4 regions of the Agrobacterium sp. 22-223-1 genome follow, and region 3 is predicted to be linked to each of the others. Evidence: predicted binding sites of a transcription regulator. Region 3 holds the regulator's gene; each other region holds the start of a gene.
The links. Region 3 encodes PhoB, which activates phosphate uptake and scavenging genes when phosphate is short. Its sites were predicted from a motif close to TGTCATNNANCTGTCAT; they were not measured.
Positions count from the first base shown of each region.

Region 1: ACQZ60_RS08885 (ceramide glucosyltransferase) is a predicted target of PhoB. The motif match lies at 2,250-2,266, and genes of this name have one in related genera.
Region 2: ACQZ60_RS05610 (DapH/DapD/GlmU-related protein) is a predicted target of PhoB. The motif match lies at 1,950-1,966, and genes of this name have one in related genera.
Region 4: ACQZ60_RS06180 (esterase-like activity of phytase family protein) is a predicted target of PhoB. The motif match lies at 2,435-2,451, and genes of this name have one in related genera.

Region 1 is NZ_JBNWCN010000001.1:1,797,827-1,802,119, forward strand. Features, by position in the region: gene ACQZ60_RS08860 (VOC family protein) at 1-93, opposite strand, end outside; gene ACQZ60_RS08865 (cold-shock protein) at 286-864, shown strand; gene ACQZ60_RS08870 (DUF192 domain-containing protein) at 864-1,346, shown strand; gene ACQZ60_RS08875 (BON domain-containing protein) at 1,407-1,655, opposite strand; gene ACQZ60_RS08880 (DUF982 domain-containing protein) at 1,869-2,138, shown strand; gene ACQZ60_RS08885 (ceramide glucosyltransferase) at 2,352-3,494, shown strand; gene ACQZ60_RS08890 (hypothetical protein) at 3,923-4,293, shown strand, end outside.
Region 2 is NZ_JBNWCN010000001.1:1,130,177-1,134,469, reverse strand. Features, by position in the region: gene ACQZ60_RS05625 (esterase-like activity of phytase family protein) at 1-738, shown strand, start outside; gene ACQZ60_RS05620 (YunG family protein) at 979-1,326, shown strand; gene ACQZ60_RS05615 (hypothetical protein) at 1,501-1,848, shown strand; gene ACQZ60_RS05610 (DapH/DapD/GlmU-related protein) at 2,004-2,636, shown strand; gene ppx (exopolyphosphatase) at 2,682-4,205, opposite strand; gene ACQZ60_RS05600 (RNA degradosome polyphosphate kinase) at 4,202-4,293, opposite strand, start outside.
Region 3 is NZ_JBNWCN010000001.1:364,001-368,293, forward strand. Features, by position in the region: gene pstB (phosphate ABC transporter ATP-binding protein PstB) at 1-701, shown strand, start outside; gene phoU (phosphate signaling complex protein PhoU) at 798-1,523, shown strand; gene phoB (phosphate regulon transcriptional regulator PhoB) at 1,554-2,237, shown strand; gene ACQZ60_RS01815 (GcrA family cell cycle regulator) at 2,620-3,153, opposite strand; gene ACQZ60_RS01820 (aspartate aminotransferase family protein) at 3,585-4,293, shown strand, end outside.
Region 4 is NZ_JBNWCN010000001.1:1,241,961-1,246,253, forward strand. Features, by position in the region: gene lon (endopeptidase La) at 1-1,584, shown strand, start outside; gene hupB (DNA-binding protein HupB) at 1,873-2,148, shown strand; gene ACQZ60_RS06180 (esterase-like activity of phytase family protein) at 2,502-4,293, shown strand, end outside.

The sequences.
Region 1 (4,293 bases), 1.4 Mb from region 3:
TCGGCGTATTTCCTCAAGACCCAGCAGGTCGTTATAGAATTTCAGTGATTCGCCAAGGTCTTTGACGCGAACCATTGTGTGCAGATACCGCATTTTCTTCCTCTCCATTACACGGGTCCGGAGCCGTTAAACGCATGATGGCAAGCCCCGGACAAGGACGGCGACATAAAAGCAGCTGCGTAAATCAAAAACTAGGGCTTGCGTGAAACCGTTACCAAGATGTTAATCTGGCGCACAGGAATCAGTTGACCGGTGTATGGCGCGTAATCGAGGGGTTGGCAGGATATGGCTGATAGGATGTCATCGAAAACGATAGTCGATGTCGAGGACCTTTCGGGCGATGCCGTGGACCTGACCGAAATTACCGGCGTCGTGAAGTGGTTCGATGTCGCCAAGGGTTTCGGCTTCATCGTGCCCGACAACGGCACGCAGGATGTGCTGCTGCACGTCTCCTGCCTGCGCCGCGACGGTTACCAGACAATTCTTGAAGGCACGCGCATCGTCGCCCTTATCCAGCGGCGCGACCGCGGTTTCCAGGCGTTCCGCATCCTGTCCATGGACCAGTCGACCGCCGTTCACCCCTCGCAACTGCCGCCGGTGCGCACCCATGTGCAGGTAACGCCTTCGAGCGGACTTGAGCGCGCCATCGTCAAGTGGTTCAACCGCACCAAGGGTTTCGGCTTCCTGACGCGCGGCGAAGGAACGGAAGATATTTTCGTGCATATGGAAACCCTGCGCCGTTTCGGCCTGACGGAGCTTCGCCCCGGCCAGGTGGTTCTGGTGCGTTACGGCGATGGCGACAAGGGCCTGATGGCGGCGGAAATCCACCCCGACAACCCGGTTTCCATCGGGATGTCGCATTGATGTCCGCCCTGCCCCATATGGTGAAAAGCGCCGTTATGGCGCTTCTTTTTTTCACGCTGGCCGCCACCGCCCAGGCTCAGCAGCAGCAGACATTCACCTCCGAAGCGCTGCAGATTGAAACCGCCGGCGGAAAGAGCCACGATTTCACTGCCGAACTGGCGCTGAACAACGCCCAGCGCGAACAGGGCCTGATGTTCCGCAAGAGCATGCCGCTTGAAAACGGCATGCTGTTCGACTTCGGTGAACCGCGTGACGTCGCCATGTGGATGCGGAACACGCTTATTCCGCTCGACATGCTTTTCATTGGCCGTGACGGCCGCATTACCCATATTCATGAAAACGCGGTTCCGCATTCGGAAGCGATCATCAGCTCCCGCGGGCCAGTAAAATTTGTGCTTGAACTGAATGGCGGCACTGCGAAGCGCTATGGCATCAAGCCGGGCGACATGGTTCGCAGCGCGCAAATCGGCAACCGGAAATGACGTTGCCGCGTTATTGCGTCTGAATGAGCCGGACGAGCTTTCGCCCGGCTGGCGCAATATTCAGTAGACCGGCTCGATATGGCTCAGAATCCGGCAATTGGAAATGGAAGCGGCAAGGTTGATGGCGATGTCGATCGCCTCGACCGAATCGGCCGTGCCTTCCAGATAGATCACATCATTTTCGACGGTTGCGGAAATGCGCGACTTTTCGAGCCCCGATTCGAAGGCCAGAGCCGACGTGATTGCCTGGCAAACGCCGGCCATGCGGTCTCCGAAGAAGCTTTCCTGAATGCCTGACAAATTGAACATATGCGTTCTCCTTCTTATGGACATAACAACGCCCTGAGGGCGGTTTTGTTCATCTCCGGTTCATCTATTTGTTCATCTTCCATTCATCTTGGAAAATTGGAACCCCCTGATCGATCACATTTTAGGTGATCGGGAACCATTTCGTGAGGCGGGCATTTCGCGCATGGGAGAATGAAAGACCTTCAAGGCAGGTAAAACAGGGAGGAGAATGACATGCTGATTAACAGAACGGAGCCGTGTCACCACGCCTCGTGGATGAAACCGGTGGCGATCCACCTGCCGCTGTGCGTCGCCGTGGAAATCTACAGCCCGCTGGTGGCGCTGGACATGCTGATGTACCGTTGGCCCGAGGAACACGGGCCGGAATATGAAGAGGCGCGCAGGAACTGCCTCGATGCCATCGCCGGCAGATGCGACATCGAGAAAGCGCGGGAATCGTTTCTCGTCGCAAGCAGTCATGCCCATATCCTGAACGTCCACTAAAATTCATCGACCGTCATGACGATTGGGCCCTTCTATGCGGAGGGCTTTTTCTTTTGCACGCGGCTTCTGCGACGCCTCCATGCACGGCGCAGCCTGCACACCAGCCGATGATGACATGTAACTGTCACGCAAACGTTATAATCGGCAGAGACGAATTCCATGGAATCGATTGGCGCGCAGACCGCCAAAAGCTTGGGAGTGGAACTGGCCAGCATGGAAACTGTCTTTGCCCTTTGCGCAATTCTGCTCCTCGGCTTCAATCTTCTCGGCATCGTTCTGGCCGGCTGGCGACTGACGAGACGGGACGCGGAAAACGATCTCGTCCGGCAAAAGCCGCCTGTCTCGCTCGTGGTCCCGCTGCGTGGCGTGGAGAACTTCACGCCCCTGACGCTGTCGCGCGCCTTCGAACTCAACTGGCCCGATTATGAGTTGCTGTTCTGCGTCGCCGACGAATTCGATCCGGTGATCGAGGCAGTTCGCAAAGCGCAAGCCGCCTTCCCCTCGGTTTCCATGCAATTGCTCATTGGCGATGACCGCATCAGCGCCAATCCGAAACTGAACAATTGCGTCAAGGGCTGGCGGGCCGCCCGGCATGAATGGGTGATTCTGGCCGATTCGAACGTGTTGATGCCGAAATCCTATATTGCGACCATGATGTCGGCCTGGCGGCAGGATAGCGGGCTCGTCTGCTCGCCGCCGCTCGGGTCAAGGCCTGCGGGTTTCTGGGCGCATGTGGAATGCGCCTTCCTCAACGGCTCGCAGGGCCGCTGGCAATATGCGGCGGAAGCCATCGGCATGGGTTTCGCACAGGGCAAGTCGATGTTGTGGAACAAGCCATTTCTGGAGGACAATGGCGGCATTCGCGCGCTGGCTGCTGAAATCGCAGAAGACGCCGCCTCGACGAAGCTGGTGCGAAGCGCCGGCCGCAAGGTGCATCTGGTCTGCGCCCCCTTCGAACAGCCGCTCGGCCAGCGCCATGCCGGCGAGATCTGGTCGCGCCAGACCCGCTGGGCGCGGCTGCGACGCGTGACCTTCCCGCAATACTTCGCGCCTGAAATCCTCACCGGCGCGCTTCCCCCGCTTCTCTTCGCGCTCGCCGCCGCCGCCATGATGGATGTAAACCTCGCCGCAACCGCCTCTGCCGTCCTTGCCCTCATGTACGTGCCGGAACTTGCGCTCGCGGCCCTCAACCGCTGGCCGATATCGCTCCATACACTGCCGGCGATGATCGTCCGCGACATGATCATGCCCGTCGTCTGGGCGCGAAGCTGGATCGGCAGCGCGGTGGCATGGCGCGGCAATGTCATGACGATCGGCACGGCGGAGAGCACTCTGGCCGGTCCGTCCGCGGAATAAATCACTGCTATTTGGAAGAAGTTACGCCGGAAAGCTGATGTTTTGCTTTAAAATGGTCGGAGTGGAGAGATTCGAAATCGCCATCTCTCCACTTTTTTACGATATAACAAATTGATTTTAATATATAAAATAAAAATTAGTAAATTCTAATTTGTGACACTGGGATGGTGCATTTTTTGTGACGCAGAACCGCCCAAAATCCACACCTCCTTTCTCATATTGTTTTAATGCGTTGTGTGTTCTGTTCAGAGAATTGAATTCAACTCGACGGCTCCTATATGAACTTCGGCTTGGCAGGCCCCTCACAATATCTAATCTAAGTTGTGTCGAATAAGTGTCACCCGCTTGACATATCGTCGCAAGGAACGGAATCTCGCCGTGCAACGCTTGATTCCTGTTTATGTATAACTTAACTTTTATAGCGCAATATGAGCCGTAAGACACCGAAGAAGCCATCAGACAATAATGACGACGGTCTTCTTGTGGGACGCGGCGACTTTGCTGACGTGCTGTTGTTCGGCGAGGCCAAGGAAGAATATGAGGCGCTGCAAAATCGAAGCGACCAGACGAGCATGCGGGAGTATCGAACAATTTCGCGATATTTTCAGCGATATGCAGACATGGGACCACAGCACCTTGATGACACCATGTTCAAGAAGCAGAGCCGCCGTAACTGCGGCGGAACTGCCGTGATGGTCTACGAGTTTAAAGCATACCAATTTCGAATCTATGGTGTGGTTGGCGAGCGAGACAGCAAACGATGTTTCAGGGGGACCGCTTGTGACCCCTCAAAGAAAAA
Region 2 (4,293 bases), 770 kb from region 3:
TCGACCAAGGCCGGCGACATCGAGGTGAAATCTCCCGACCATCCGGCTCTTGCCCTGCCCGGCAATCCCACGCAGAAAATGCCCGCTTTCAACCTGAAACGTTCCGGCGGTTATGAGGGCATGGCGCTCTCCAAGGACGGCTCGAAGCTCTACGGCCTGCTGGAAGGCCCGCTCTACATGGCCGACGGCCAGGTGGAAAAAACCGAAGACGGCGCGACCGCGCTGCGCATCATCGAACTCGACACCGCCAAGAAGGCGTGGACCGGCCGCAGCTGGCTTTATCCGCTGGCGGAAGGCGGCGAGGCAATCGGCGACTTCAACATGCTGGACGACACCACCGCCCTCGTCATCGAGCGCGACAACGGCGCCGGGACGGCCGACAAGGCCTGCGCCGACCCCAAAGCTCCGGCTGCGGATTGCTTCGCCCGCGCTGCCAAGCTGAAGCGCATCTACAAGATCGAATTCAACGACGCCAATGTCGGCAAGGCCGCCCGCAAGATCGGCTATATCGACCTGATGAAGATTTCCGATCCGGATAACAAGAAGCGTCAGGGCGGCGGCAACGGCTATTACGACATGCCTTTCGTCACCATCGAGAATGTCGACCGCGTCGATGCCACCCATATCGTCGTCGGCAACGACAACAACCTGCCCTTCTCGGCCGGCCGTGCGCTGGACAAGGCTGACGACAACGAATTCGTCCTGCTGGACGTCAAGGACCTGCTCGAGGCGAAATAAAACCAAGGCTGCTGTCACTTGCTTTGACGGCCGCGAATGATCCGGACGGAGCGCCCGGCAGACACAAATGTCTGCATGGCGCTCCGTTCCGGTTTTCCAGAGCTAGAGCAATTCCGGTGAACGCCGGTTCACCTCCATTGCTCTAACTCTTTGTTTTTACGCATTTCCGGACGCAAAACCGAGCGCACTTTCGCTGGAAATGCTTTAACCGAAACATGCTTGCGGAAAAGAAGACGTTTCATGCAGGACCATGCAGAAAGACTTTATTACGCCCTGAAGAAAAGCTGGTCGGGCGAGACGAGCGGCCTCTGGTCGCGCGAAAACCCCGCCAAGGGCCAAGGCAGCGTCACCGCGCTGGTGGTGCAGGATATTTTCGGCGGAGAGCTTGCCAAAACCGCTGTCAGCGGTACCGACCATTTTTACAATATCGTCGAAGGCACCCGCTGGGATTTCACCTTCAGCCAGTTCGATATTCCGGTCGGCTATCAGGACAGGCTTGCCAGCCGCACGGAGGCCATGGCGACGATAACGCCGTTGCAATATGCCTATCTCAGCGCCTGCATCCGCAAGGCGCTCGGGCACGGCTGAGCCATTTGCAAAGCAGTGCCAGCCCATTGCCGTTTGGATCCGCGCATCGCGGCACGGTGGCCAGCCAGTGTGTTGCGTTTCAGGACCACGATATCAATCTTTCCCGCAAAGCGGACACAATCCTTGCGATAATATCGCGCGGTGGAATGGTTGCACCGACAGGAGAGATATTCGATGAGTGAGAGTTGCCCGGTCCTGACACCGGCGGAACGGCAGGTACAGGCCATATTGGAGCGCACGGAAGCAGCGATGATGGCCACCATTCACGCAGCGCTCGAGCGTGCCAGCAAAGAGGTCGATGAGGCATTCCGGGCCGTCGATTCAGACATGCAGCCGCCGCCCCACGACTATTTTGCCGCTGTCGCCCATCAGCAGCTCTTCCTGATGTTATGCGGAGCCGACCCGAAAACCTTCGAGGGCGGAGACCCCGAAATTGCCGGCCACATCATTCGGAACGCTCAAAACATATCCGACCACTACTGGAAGAAAACGCCTGCCGCGGCGGATGTCCCCAGTAAGTGATACATTCCGCGTGAAGGCAGGATTTCGCGTCACGCGGCATCGCGCGCGACCTGCGTTTTAGAAAGGAGGCCCGGCCCGGCCGGGCTCCTTTGGCCATTCCAAGTCACAGCACCTTCATCATCGCCGGTTAAGCAGGCGCAAATCCGGAGGCTGGAATGAATTCGACCGCACAGATCAAGCGCCCGAAAATCGCAGAGACCGTCATCCATGCGACGGCGAGCATAAGAGATTCCAATATCGGCGAATGCTGCGAAATTCTGGCTGACACCTCCCTGCACAATGCCAACCTCGGCAATTACTCCTATCTCGGCCCCCGTTGCATGGTGGGCGATGCAACGATCGGAAAATTCTGCGCCATCGCCGCAGAGGTCAGGATAGGCGCTCCGAACCATCCTATGGACCGGCCATCCATGCACCGTTTCAGCTATTGCCCTGAATATTATTCTGCGGATGCCGTGCGCGATGACGCCTTTTTCGACCGGCGCAGGGAGGACCGCGCCGTCATCGGTCACGATGTCTGGATCGGTCACGGGGTTATCGTCTTGCCGGGTGTCACGGTTGGAGACGGGGCAGTGCTCGCCGCCGGCGCGGTCGTCACCAAAGATGTGCCGCCCTATACCATCGTCGGCGGCGTTCCCGCAAAGATCATTCGCGAACGATTTTCGCGGCCCATCGCAGAAAAGCTTGCATCAATCGCATGGTGGGACTGGCCATTCGAAACGATCATGGCGCGGCTTTCCGACTTTCAGTCGAGCGACATAGAAGCCTTTTGCGAGCGCTGGTCCTAGCGGACGCAAGAACCGTCCTGTCGCGAAACAGAAACGCGCCGTTCGTTACTCGAACACGAATGCCAGCCGCTTGCCCGTCAGCTTCGCCAGTTGCTGCAGGCGGCCATCCAGTCGCTCGCCGGCGAAATCGCAATAATCGTGCGGCACGACAAATTCCAGATCAAGATCGGGATTGCCGGATTTGCGGAATTTGAGGTGGTCGACGACGCCCGGCATCGAGGCCGAGAAGAGATAGACGACGCGCAGCAGGCCGCCGAGCAATTTACCGAGCTCCTGCAACCGGTCGCCCGCCATGGCGGCGAGCGGCTGCGTGGTGCCGTTGTCGTTCAGACCTTCGAAGCGATAATAATTGGCGAGCGCAATATAGGCGCGGCCAGGATGGGTGATCGCCACGAAAGAAGAGTGGGCGATGATGTTGAGCGCCTGCAATCCGCGATAATCGGGATGGGCGCGCCAGCTGATATCGGCGAGAAGGCAAGCCGCCTGCCGGTAACGGCTCTCCTCTTCCGTCTCGTCAACGCCGAAGACCGGGAAGGTGCGGCCGCTCCAGTCCGCCAGTTCGCGCGCATGTTCCGGCGAGCGGGCGCGCAGAATGGCAAGTTCATCGGCGGCAACCAGCAGCGGATCGGAGTCCCGCTCTTCTTCCGTCAACAGCGAATAGAGATAACCTTCGCGCACGCCCTGCGCCGAGAATGCGATCCTGGCAGGCTTCATCATTTTCAGAACTTCGCGCATGGCGATGGCGCCGAAGGGCAGAAGCGAGCGGCGGTTCTTGGAGACCGCCTGCCAGGCCGGGTCCTTGCTATCCCGGGAAACGATGACCTCCTCGAGAAAATTCAGCATTTCCTCCAGCGGCAATTCATAACCCTGCATCATATGCAGCGGATAGCCCGATATCTCCATATGCAGCTTGGCGATGTTTCGCCAGGTGCCGCCCACCGCGTAAAAGGTGCGCCCCTCACCCGCCGCCAGAAGCTTGGCGAAGGATTTGACGTGTTTTCGGGCAATCGTCGCCGCCTTTTCCAGCGAGCCGTCCGACTGCTCCGACAGCCGCAGGCCGCCGAGCGGCAGGGTGATGCCCTCGCCGCAGCTCTTACCCTTGATGTCGATGAGTTCGAGCGAACCGCCGCCCAAATCGCCGGCAATGCCGTCTGGATCATGGAAACCGCTGATCACGCCATAGGCGGAATAAAGCGCTTCCTTTTCGCCTGACAGCACCTCGATCTCGCAGCCGAGAATGGCTTCGGCCTCGCGGATGAAATCCGGGCCGTTTTCCGCCTCACGCGCCGCAGCCGTCGCCAGCACGTAGAGCTTCTGCGCCTGCGCCTGCTCGGAAAGGACATGGAAACGCCGAAGCGCCATGAGCGCCCGGCTGACGCCTTCCTCATGCATGCGGCCCGTCAGCGCCAGTCCCTTGCCAAGGCCGCACAGGACCTTTTCATTGAACAGCACCGCAGGCGCGCGGGAAAGACCTTCATATACGACGAGACGAACGGAGTTCGAACCAATATCTATGACGGAAACGGGGGCAAGGCCGGTCAGCCGCCCCTGTGCTTCTGATCGAGTCATTCAGCCTGTTTCTTGCGGGACGAAATCAACCCGGCAATCAATTTGGGCGCACTGGATTTCAAGGCTTCACCACGTCCGGAAAGGCTGG
Region 3 (4,293 bases):
TTTACGACGTGAACCTCAACGTTCGGGAAAATACAGTGACGGCGCTTATCGGCCCGTCCGGCTGCGGCAAATCCACCTTCCTGCGTACCCTGAACCGTATGAACGACACGATCGACGGTTGCCGGGTCACCGGCAAGATCACGCTCGACACCGACGATATCTACGATCAGGCGATTGACGTCGTGGAATTGCGCGCCCGTGTCGGCATGGTGTTCCAGAAGCCGAACCCCTTCCCGAAGTCGATCTACGAAAACATTTCCTACGGTCCGCGCATCCATGGTCTCGCCCGCAACAAGGCGGATATGGACCAGATCGTTGAGCAGAGCCTGCAGAAAGCGGGTCTCTGGAACGAGGTCAAGGATCGTCTGCACGAATCCGGCACCGGTCTTTCCGGCGGTCAGCAGCAGCGTCTGTGCATCGCACGCGCAGTTGCCGTCAGCCCGGAAGTGATCCTGATGGACGAGCCCTGCTCGGCTCTCGACCCGATTGCGACCGCAAAGGTCGAAGAATTGATCCACGAGCTGCGCACCAATTACACCATCGTCATCGTCACGCACTCCATGCAGCAGGCGGCGCGTGTTTCCCAACGCACGGCCATGTTCCATCTTGGTCATCTTGTCGAGGAAAACGAAACCGACAAGATGTTCACCAATCCGGACGACCAGCGCACGCAGGATTACATCATGGGCCGCTTCGGCTGATCCCGGCCGGCGCTTTATCGAAACCGAACAAGACTGGTGCTTCTGCCGTGCCCGCTTCCGGGTACGCGCATGCAGGCCAAGCCGGAGGACTAGACCATGACACAGACAACGACCCATTCGCACATCGTTTCCGTTTATGACGATGAATTGAAGTTTCTGACGCGCCGCATCGCCGAAATGGGCGGTCTTGCGGAGCAGATGTGCGCCGACGCCGTGCGTGCGCTCGTCAATTCCGATGCCGCGCTCGCCCAGAAGGTCATTTCCGACGATGCGATCCTCGACCACGCCGAGCGCGAGATCGGCGACAAGGCCATCGTCACCATCGCCAAACGCCAGCCGATGGCGGCAGACCTTCGCGAGATCATCGGCACCCTGCGTATTGCAGCTGACCTTGAGCGCGTCGGCGACCTTGGCAAGAACACCGCCAAGCGCGTCATCGCGGTTGCCGGCACCGGCGTGCCGCGCAAGCTCGCCCGTGGCATCGAGCACCTGTCGGAACTGGCGCTGGTACAGCTCAAGGAAGTGCTGGACGTCTATTCCACGCGTTCCGCCGAGAAGGCCAATGCCATTCGCGAGCGCGACGAGGAAATCGACGCCATGTACACGTCGCTCTTCCGTGAGCTTTTGACCTACATGATGGAAGATCCGCGCAACATCACCACCTGCACGCATCTTCTGTTCTGCGCCAAGAACATCGAGCGTATCGGCGACCACGCCACCAATATTGCCGAGACGATCTATTACATGACCACCGGCAGCCAGCCGGAAGGCGAGCGTCCGAAGGACGACAGTTCCAACACCCTCGGTTCGGTGACCGAGTAACAGACAGGCAGCGGCTTGCGGAGTTAGTATATGGTGCCCAAGATTGCAGTTGTGGAAGACGAGGAAGCGCTGAGCGTCCTGCTTCGTTACAATCTCGAGGCTGAGGGATATGATGTCGACACGATACCCCGTGGAGACGAGGCAGAAATCAGGCTGCAGGAACGTATTCCGGACCTTCTGATCCTGGATTGGATGCTTCCCGGCGTTTCCGGTATCGAACTGTGCCGTCGGCTCAGGATGCGGCCGGAAACCGAGCGCCTGCCCATCATCATGCTGACGGCGCGCGGCGAGGAAAGCGAGCGGGTTCGCGGTCTTGCCACCGGCGCCGACGATTATGTCGTCAAGCCGTTCTCGACACCGGAACTCATGGCCCGCGTCAAGGCGATGCTGCGCCGCGCCCGCCCCGAGGTTTTGTCTTCGGTGCTGAAATGCGGCGATATCGAACTGGATCGCGAGACCCATCGCGTTCACCGCAAGAGCCGCGAAGTGCGCCTCGGCCCGACGGAGTTCCGCCTGCTGGAATTCCTGATGACCTCTCCCGGCCGGGTGTTTTCCCGCTCGCAATTGCTGGATGGCGTCTGGGGTCACGATATCTATGTGGATGAGCGCACCGTCGACGTGCATGTCGGACGCCTGCGCAAGGCGCTCAATTTTTCGCATATGCAGGATGTCATCCGCACCGTGCGCGGCGCCGGATATTCAATGGAAGCCTGAGAAAACCGAAACCGATGGTTTCACTTGGGATAAACTCCCAAAAAATCAGAAGGCCCGATACCGGAATGGTGTCGGGCCTTTCGATTTTGAACCTTCCGCAAACGCGTATCCTTGTTCTTTTGAAGGTGACAGACGGTCTGCTGAAAGCCGGATTGCGCGGTGAAACCCTGACAGGAGAAAGGGCGCGGCACGTCGCCGACAAATTCAGAGCACTTGCCGCAAGGGCGCATCGCGGTTTTACATCCGGAGAATGCGCGAGAACAGGGATTGGGAGCGCCTCTTAGACAGCGTGCGCTCTATTCCGGAACCACCTTGAGTTTTGCCATAAAAAAACGGGCCCGAAGGCCCGTAGTTTTTGAGTGTCGAATGCGTGCCGCAACACTCAAGCCTTGCGACGCTCGCTTACCGGCTGGTAGGCGAGCTTTGCATGGAACTTGCAATAGGGCGAAGATTCCAGTGCTTCACAACCGCAGAAATGGAAATCATCCTTCAGCGGATCGCCGACCGGCCACTTGCAGGTGCGCTCCGTCAGTTCCGTCAGCGTCAGGCGGCGGGAAATCGGTGTAACGACATTTTTGGAGGGAACGTAATCGAGAACTTCGGCGGTCTCGATATCGATCTCCTCGTGCAGCGCGGTTGCCGCGCTCGAGCGGTTCAAGGCGCGTGCAGGTGCTGCGCTGACGCGGGTCGCGAAATTCGTCGCGCGCGGGGCAGGGGCGGCGGTGCGCTTGGGCGCGGAACGCGCCGACGTGACCGGGCCGCCGGCCTTCACGCGTCCCGGCAGGTTGAGGCGATGGACCTTGCCGATGACGGCATTGCGGCTGACACCGCCCAGCTGTGCTGCTATCTGGCTGGCGCTAAGCCCCTCGGACCACAATTTCTTGAGTTTTTCGACCCGTTCGTCTGTCCAGTTCATGCCGCTTCTCCGCTTGTCGCGTATAATGTCGGCAGAATCCTTCTCCGCCTCGCGGGCGTGCCGCGAGCGTGGTTTCTGCCTGATTTTTGGTGACTAGTTCCGCCGCAATGCAGTCTAGTAATTAGCGATTAACCTAGTGCCACGCAGACTCCGTGGCAAGAGTCGCGGGAATCATCTCGAATCGATTTTCCGGTTTTCCCCAACTTGCTGGCGAGTTGAGTCTGAAAGGCAACACCTTGGGCCTCGTCCGTCGCTACCTACTAGGGCTTGAGAAGCCCGGGAAACGCGGACTTTTGTTGACATCGGCAGGCGAAGTGACAATAGTGCCCCTGCCGCCGCGAGGCGGCATTTTTGATTTTCAGGCAAGGGATAACCCCGGAAGCCTATTGACAACCGTCTGACAGCGCATCCGCGCAAGGAGTGATACAGCCATGGCCGAAGCCGCCGCGCCATTGTTCGATACGTTTGCAAGAGCCCCCCTGCGCTTCGAGCGAGGCGAGGGCGTCTGGCTGTTCACGGAAAGCGGCGAACGATATCTGGATTTTGCAGCCGGCGTCGCGGTCAACTCGCTGGGCCACGCCCATCCGCACCTCGTGGAGGCGATCAAGACCCAGGCCGAGAAGGTCTGGCACGTCTCGAACCTTTATGAAGTGCCGGGCCAGGAAAAGCTCGCAAAGCGCCTGACGGAAGCGACATTCGCAGACAAGGTCTTCTTCACCAATTCCGGCGCGGAAGCGCTTGAATGCGCGATCAAGACCGCGCGCCGTTATCATTATTCCAAGGGGCATCCGGAAAAATTCCGTATCATCACCTTTGAAGGCGCCTTCCATGGCCGCACGCTGGCGACGATTGCTGCCGGCGGCCAGCAGAAATATCTCGAAGGTTTCGGTCCCAAGGTCGAAGGTTTCGACCAGGTGCCCTTCGGTGACGTCGATGCGCTGAAAGCCGCCATCACGGCCGAGACGGCCGCGCTTCTGATCGAGCCCATTCAGGGTGAGGGCGGCATTCGCGCACCAGCCAAGGAATTCCTGCAGCTGCTGCGGTCGCTCTGCGACGAGCATGGCATGTTGCTGATTTTCGACGAGGTCCAGACCGGCGTTGGCCGTACGGGCAAACTCTTTGCCTATGAGCAGACGGGCG
Region 4 (4,293 bases), 880 kb from region 3:
AAGCTTCGCCAGATGAGCCCGATGTCCGCGGAAGCGACCGTCGTGCGCAACTATCTGGACTGGCTGCTCGGTCTGCCCTGGGGCAAGAAGTCGAAGATCAAGGCGGACCTCAACGCTGCCGAGAAAATCCTCGATCAGGATCATTTCGGTCTCGACAAGGTCAAGGAACGCATCGTCGAGTATCTCGCCGTACAGGCGCGCGCCTCGAAGATCCGCGGACCCATCCTGTGCCTCGTCGGCCCTCCCGGCGTCGGCAAGACCTCGCTCGCCAAGTCGATCGCCAAGGCGACCGGCCGCGAATATGTGCGCATGGCGCTTGGCGGCGTGCGTGACGAGGCGGAAATCCGCGGTCACCGTCGTACCTATATCGGCTCCATGCCGGGCAAGATCGTCCAGTCGATGAAGAAGGCCAAGAAGGCGAACCCGCTCTTCCTGCTCGACGAAATCGACAAGATGGGCATGGATTTCCGTGGCGATCCGTCGTCGGCTCTGCTCGAGGTGCTCGATCCGGAACAGAACTCCACCTTCATGGACCATTACCTTGAAGTGGAATACGACCTGTCCGACGTGATGTTCGTGACCACGGCCAATACGCTGAACATTCCCGGCCCGCTGATGGACCGTATGGAAGTGATCCGCATCGCCGGTTACACGGAAGACGAAAAGCGCGAAATCGCCAAGCGTCACCTGTTGCCGAAGGCGATCAAGGAACATGCCCTGCGTCCGGAAGAGTTCTCGGTTACCGATGACGCCCTGATGGTCGTCATCCAGCAGTACACCCGTGAAGCCGGTGTGCGCAGCTTCGAACGCGAGCTGATGAAGCTGGCGCGCAAGGCTGTCACCGAGATCATCAAGGGCAAGGTCAAGTCCGTGGAAGTCACCGCTGCCAATGTGCCGGATTATCTGGGCGTTCCGCGGTTCCGCCATGGCGAGGCCGAGCGCGAGGATCAGGTCGGCGTCGTCACGGGTCTTGCCTGGACGGAAGTTGGCGGTGAGTTGCTCACCATCGAAGGCGTGATGATGCCGGGCAAGGGCCGCATGACGGTTACCGGCAACCTCAAGGAAGTGATGAAGGAATCCATTTCGGCGGCGGCATCCTATGTCCGTTCGCGCGCCGTGGACTTCGGCATCGAGCCGCCGCGCTTCGACAAGAGCGACATTCACGTGCACGTTCCGGAAGGTGCGACCCCGAAGGACGGACCGTCTGCCGGCGTTGCCATGGCGACGGCCATCGTCTCCATCATGACCGGCATCCCGGTCTCGAAGGATGTGGCGATGACGGGCGAGATCACGCTTCGCGGTCGCGTGCTGCCGATCGGCGGCCTGAAGGAGAAGCTGCTTGCGGCCCTTCGCGGCGGCATCAAGAAGGTGCTGATTCCGGAAGAAAACGCCAAGGATCTGGCGGAAATTCCGGACAATGTGAAGAACGAGATGGAAATCATCCCGGTATCGCGCATGGGCGAGGTCATCAAGCACGCCCTTATCCGCCAGCCGGAGCCCATCGAGTGGGACGGCAGCATCGAGACGCCGGTGATCGCAACCGTCGAGGGCGTCGACGACGGCAGCCAGACCATCGCGCATTGATAATGCATCGTCGCGAGGGGCGGGAATCGCCTTTCGCGACGGCTGCTGCATAGATTCAATGTGTTAGGTGTCGGAAGGCGCATGTGGCGTAAAGCTGCGCACAAGTGATGCGAATTTGGCACGAATATGTGGAAGGCCGGCAGAAATGTCGGCCTTTTTTGTGAAAAAAAACGCAGACCCCTTGTTTTTCAGGCGATTCCAGCGCTTTTGGGTTGCTGCGCGCGGATGCGAACGTATTCTGCGCCGGCTTAATTTGAGTCGTTTCAAACCATTGAAAGGGGTGGAAACATGAACAAGAACGAGCTCGTCTCTGCTGTTGCCGAAAAGGCTGGTCTCACGAAGGCAGATGCTGCTTCCGCTGTTGATGCTGTATTCGAAACTGTACAGGGCGAACTGAAGAACGGTGGCGACATTCGCCTGGCCGGCTTCGGCAGCTTCTCCGTCAGCCGTCGTGAAGCCTCCAAGGGCCGTAACCCTTCCACGGGTGCTGAAGTCGATATCCCGGCTCGCAACGTACCGAAGTTTTCCGCAGGCAAGGGCCTGAAGGACGCCGTCAACTCGTAAGGTTTCCGGAAAGCCGCAACGCCCGGCGGCGGGCGGGCGGCTTTTCAGGTTCACGAGGAAACATGTTTTGACGCCCTGACGCCGTCACATCGCCGCCAAAAGTGGGCGGTGTTTCGAAAAACTCTTTTCGGACAGGCCGGGTTTTCCCGGTCAAGATGTGAATGAAAGCAGGGAAGCGCCTGTGTAGCTTCCATCCGGACACACGGCGTTTTTCTACGCGGAATGTGGGCATAAACACGAAAGCCCGGCCTTCTAGGCCGGGCTTTTTGATTCAGCGGTCAGGAAGTGTCATGCCACTGTCATGTCTGTAACGCAGAAGCCTTGGGGTATTTCTGGACCCAAGGGGGATTAAAATGGCGTTCCGATTTTCTCAAATGGCTTTGACCGCTGCGCTGCTCACGTCCGCAGCCATCCCGGCCGCTGCCGAGCCGGTTTTCAACCGCATCGCATCTTTCCCGGTGGCGAAAAACCTTCCCGCGGACAAGGACGCCAAGTCCGTCACCTCGGCTGAAATCATCACCGCCAGTGAAGACGGCAAGACGCTGATCTATTCGGACAGCCCGCTTGGCGGCATCGGTTTCATCGACATCACCGACGCCAAGGCTCCCAAGGCCGGCGGCGCGCTGCTGCTCGAAGGCGAGCCGACCTCCGTTGTCGTTGCCGGTCTCAAGGTGCTGGCCGGCGTCAACACGTCGGAAAACCGCGCCAAGCCCTCCGGCAAGCTGGTGACGGTCGATATTGCTACCAAGAAGATCGAAGCAAGCTGTGATCTCGGCGGCCAGCCCGATTCCGTCGCCGTTTCCCCGGACAAGACCTTCGCCGCCATCGCCATTGAAAACGAGCGCGATGAAGAGGTAAACGAAGGAGCCCTGCCGCAGATGCCCGCCGGTTATCTGGTGACTGTCGCCCTGAAAGACGGCGTTGCCGATTGCGCGACGCTGAAGAAGATCGAGCTCACCGGCCTTGCCGAAATTTCCCCCGAGGATCCGGAGCCGGAATTCGTGTCGATCAACGCCAATGGCGAGATCGCGCTGACGCTTCAGGAAAACAATCATATCGTCATTCTCGACGGCAAGACCGGCACGGTGAAGACGCATTTCTCCGCCGGCAAGGTCGATCTTGAAGGCATCGATACGAAGACCGATGGCCAGCTGAAGTTCACCGACAAGCAGGAAGGCCGCAAGCGCGAGCCGGACGCCGTGAAGTGGCTGGACAATGACCGCATCGTCATCGCCAATGAGGGCGACTGGCAGGGCGGTTCGCGTGGCTTCACCATCTTCGACAAGACTGGCAAGCTCGTCTATGAATCCGGCTCCTCGCTCGAACACGCGGTTGCGGCCATCGGCCACTATCCGGAAAAGCGCTCCAAGGCCAAGGGCATCGAGCCGGAAGGCCTGGAAGCGGCGACTTTCGGCGACCAGAAATACTTCTTCGTACTGTCCGAACGCGCCTCTGTCGTCGCTGTCTACAAGGACACCGGCAAGGAGCCGGAACTGACCCAGCTCCTGCCTTCGGGCGTTTCGCCGGAAGGCGCTGTCGCCATCCCGTCGCGTAACCTCCTTGCCACGGCCAATGAGGTCGATCTGATCGAAGACGGCGGCGTCCGCTCGCATGTCATGCTCTATGAGCGCGGTGAAGGTGAAGCAGCCTATCCGCAGCTCGTTTCCGCCACCGTCGATGGTGCACCGATCGGCTGGGGTGCTCTTTCGGGTCTGGTCGGCGACGCCGAAAAGCCCGGCATTCTTTATGCCGTCTCCGACTCGGTCTATGGCAACCAGCCGTCGATCTTCACCATCGATGCGACGAAAAAGCCCGCCACCATCACCAGCGTGCTGCGCGTCAAGCGTGACGGTATTGCCGCTCAAAAGCTCGATATCGAAGGCATCACGCTGGACGGCAAGGGCGGTTTCTGGCTGGCCTCTGAAGGCGACAGCGCCAAGCTCGTGCCCCACGCGCTCTATAACGTCAACGCCAAGGGCGAGATCAAGGCGGAGATCGCATTGCCGAAGGAACTTCTCGCCGGCGACACCCGCTTCGGTTTCGAAGGCGTGACGATGATCGGCAAGGGCGACGACGCGACGCTGTGGATGGCCGTACAGCGTGAATGGGGCACGGACGAGAAGGGCTTCGTCAAGCTCGTTTCCT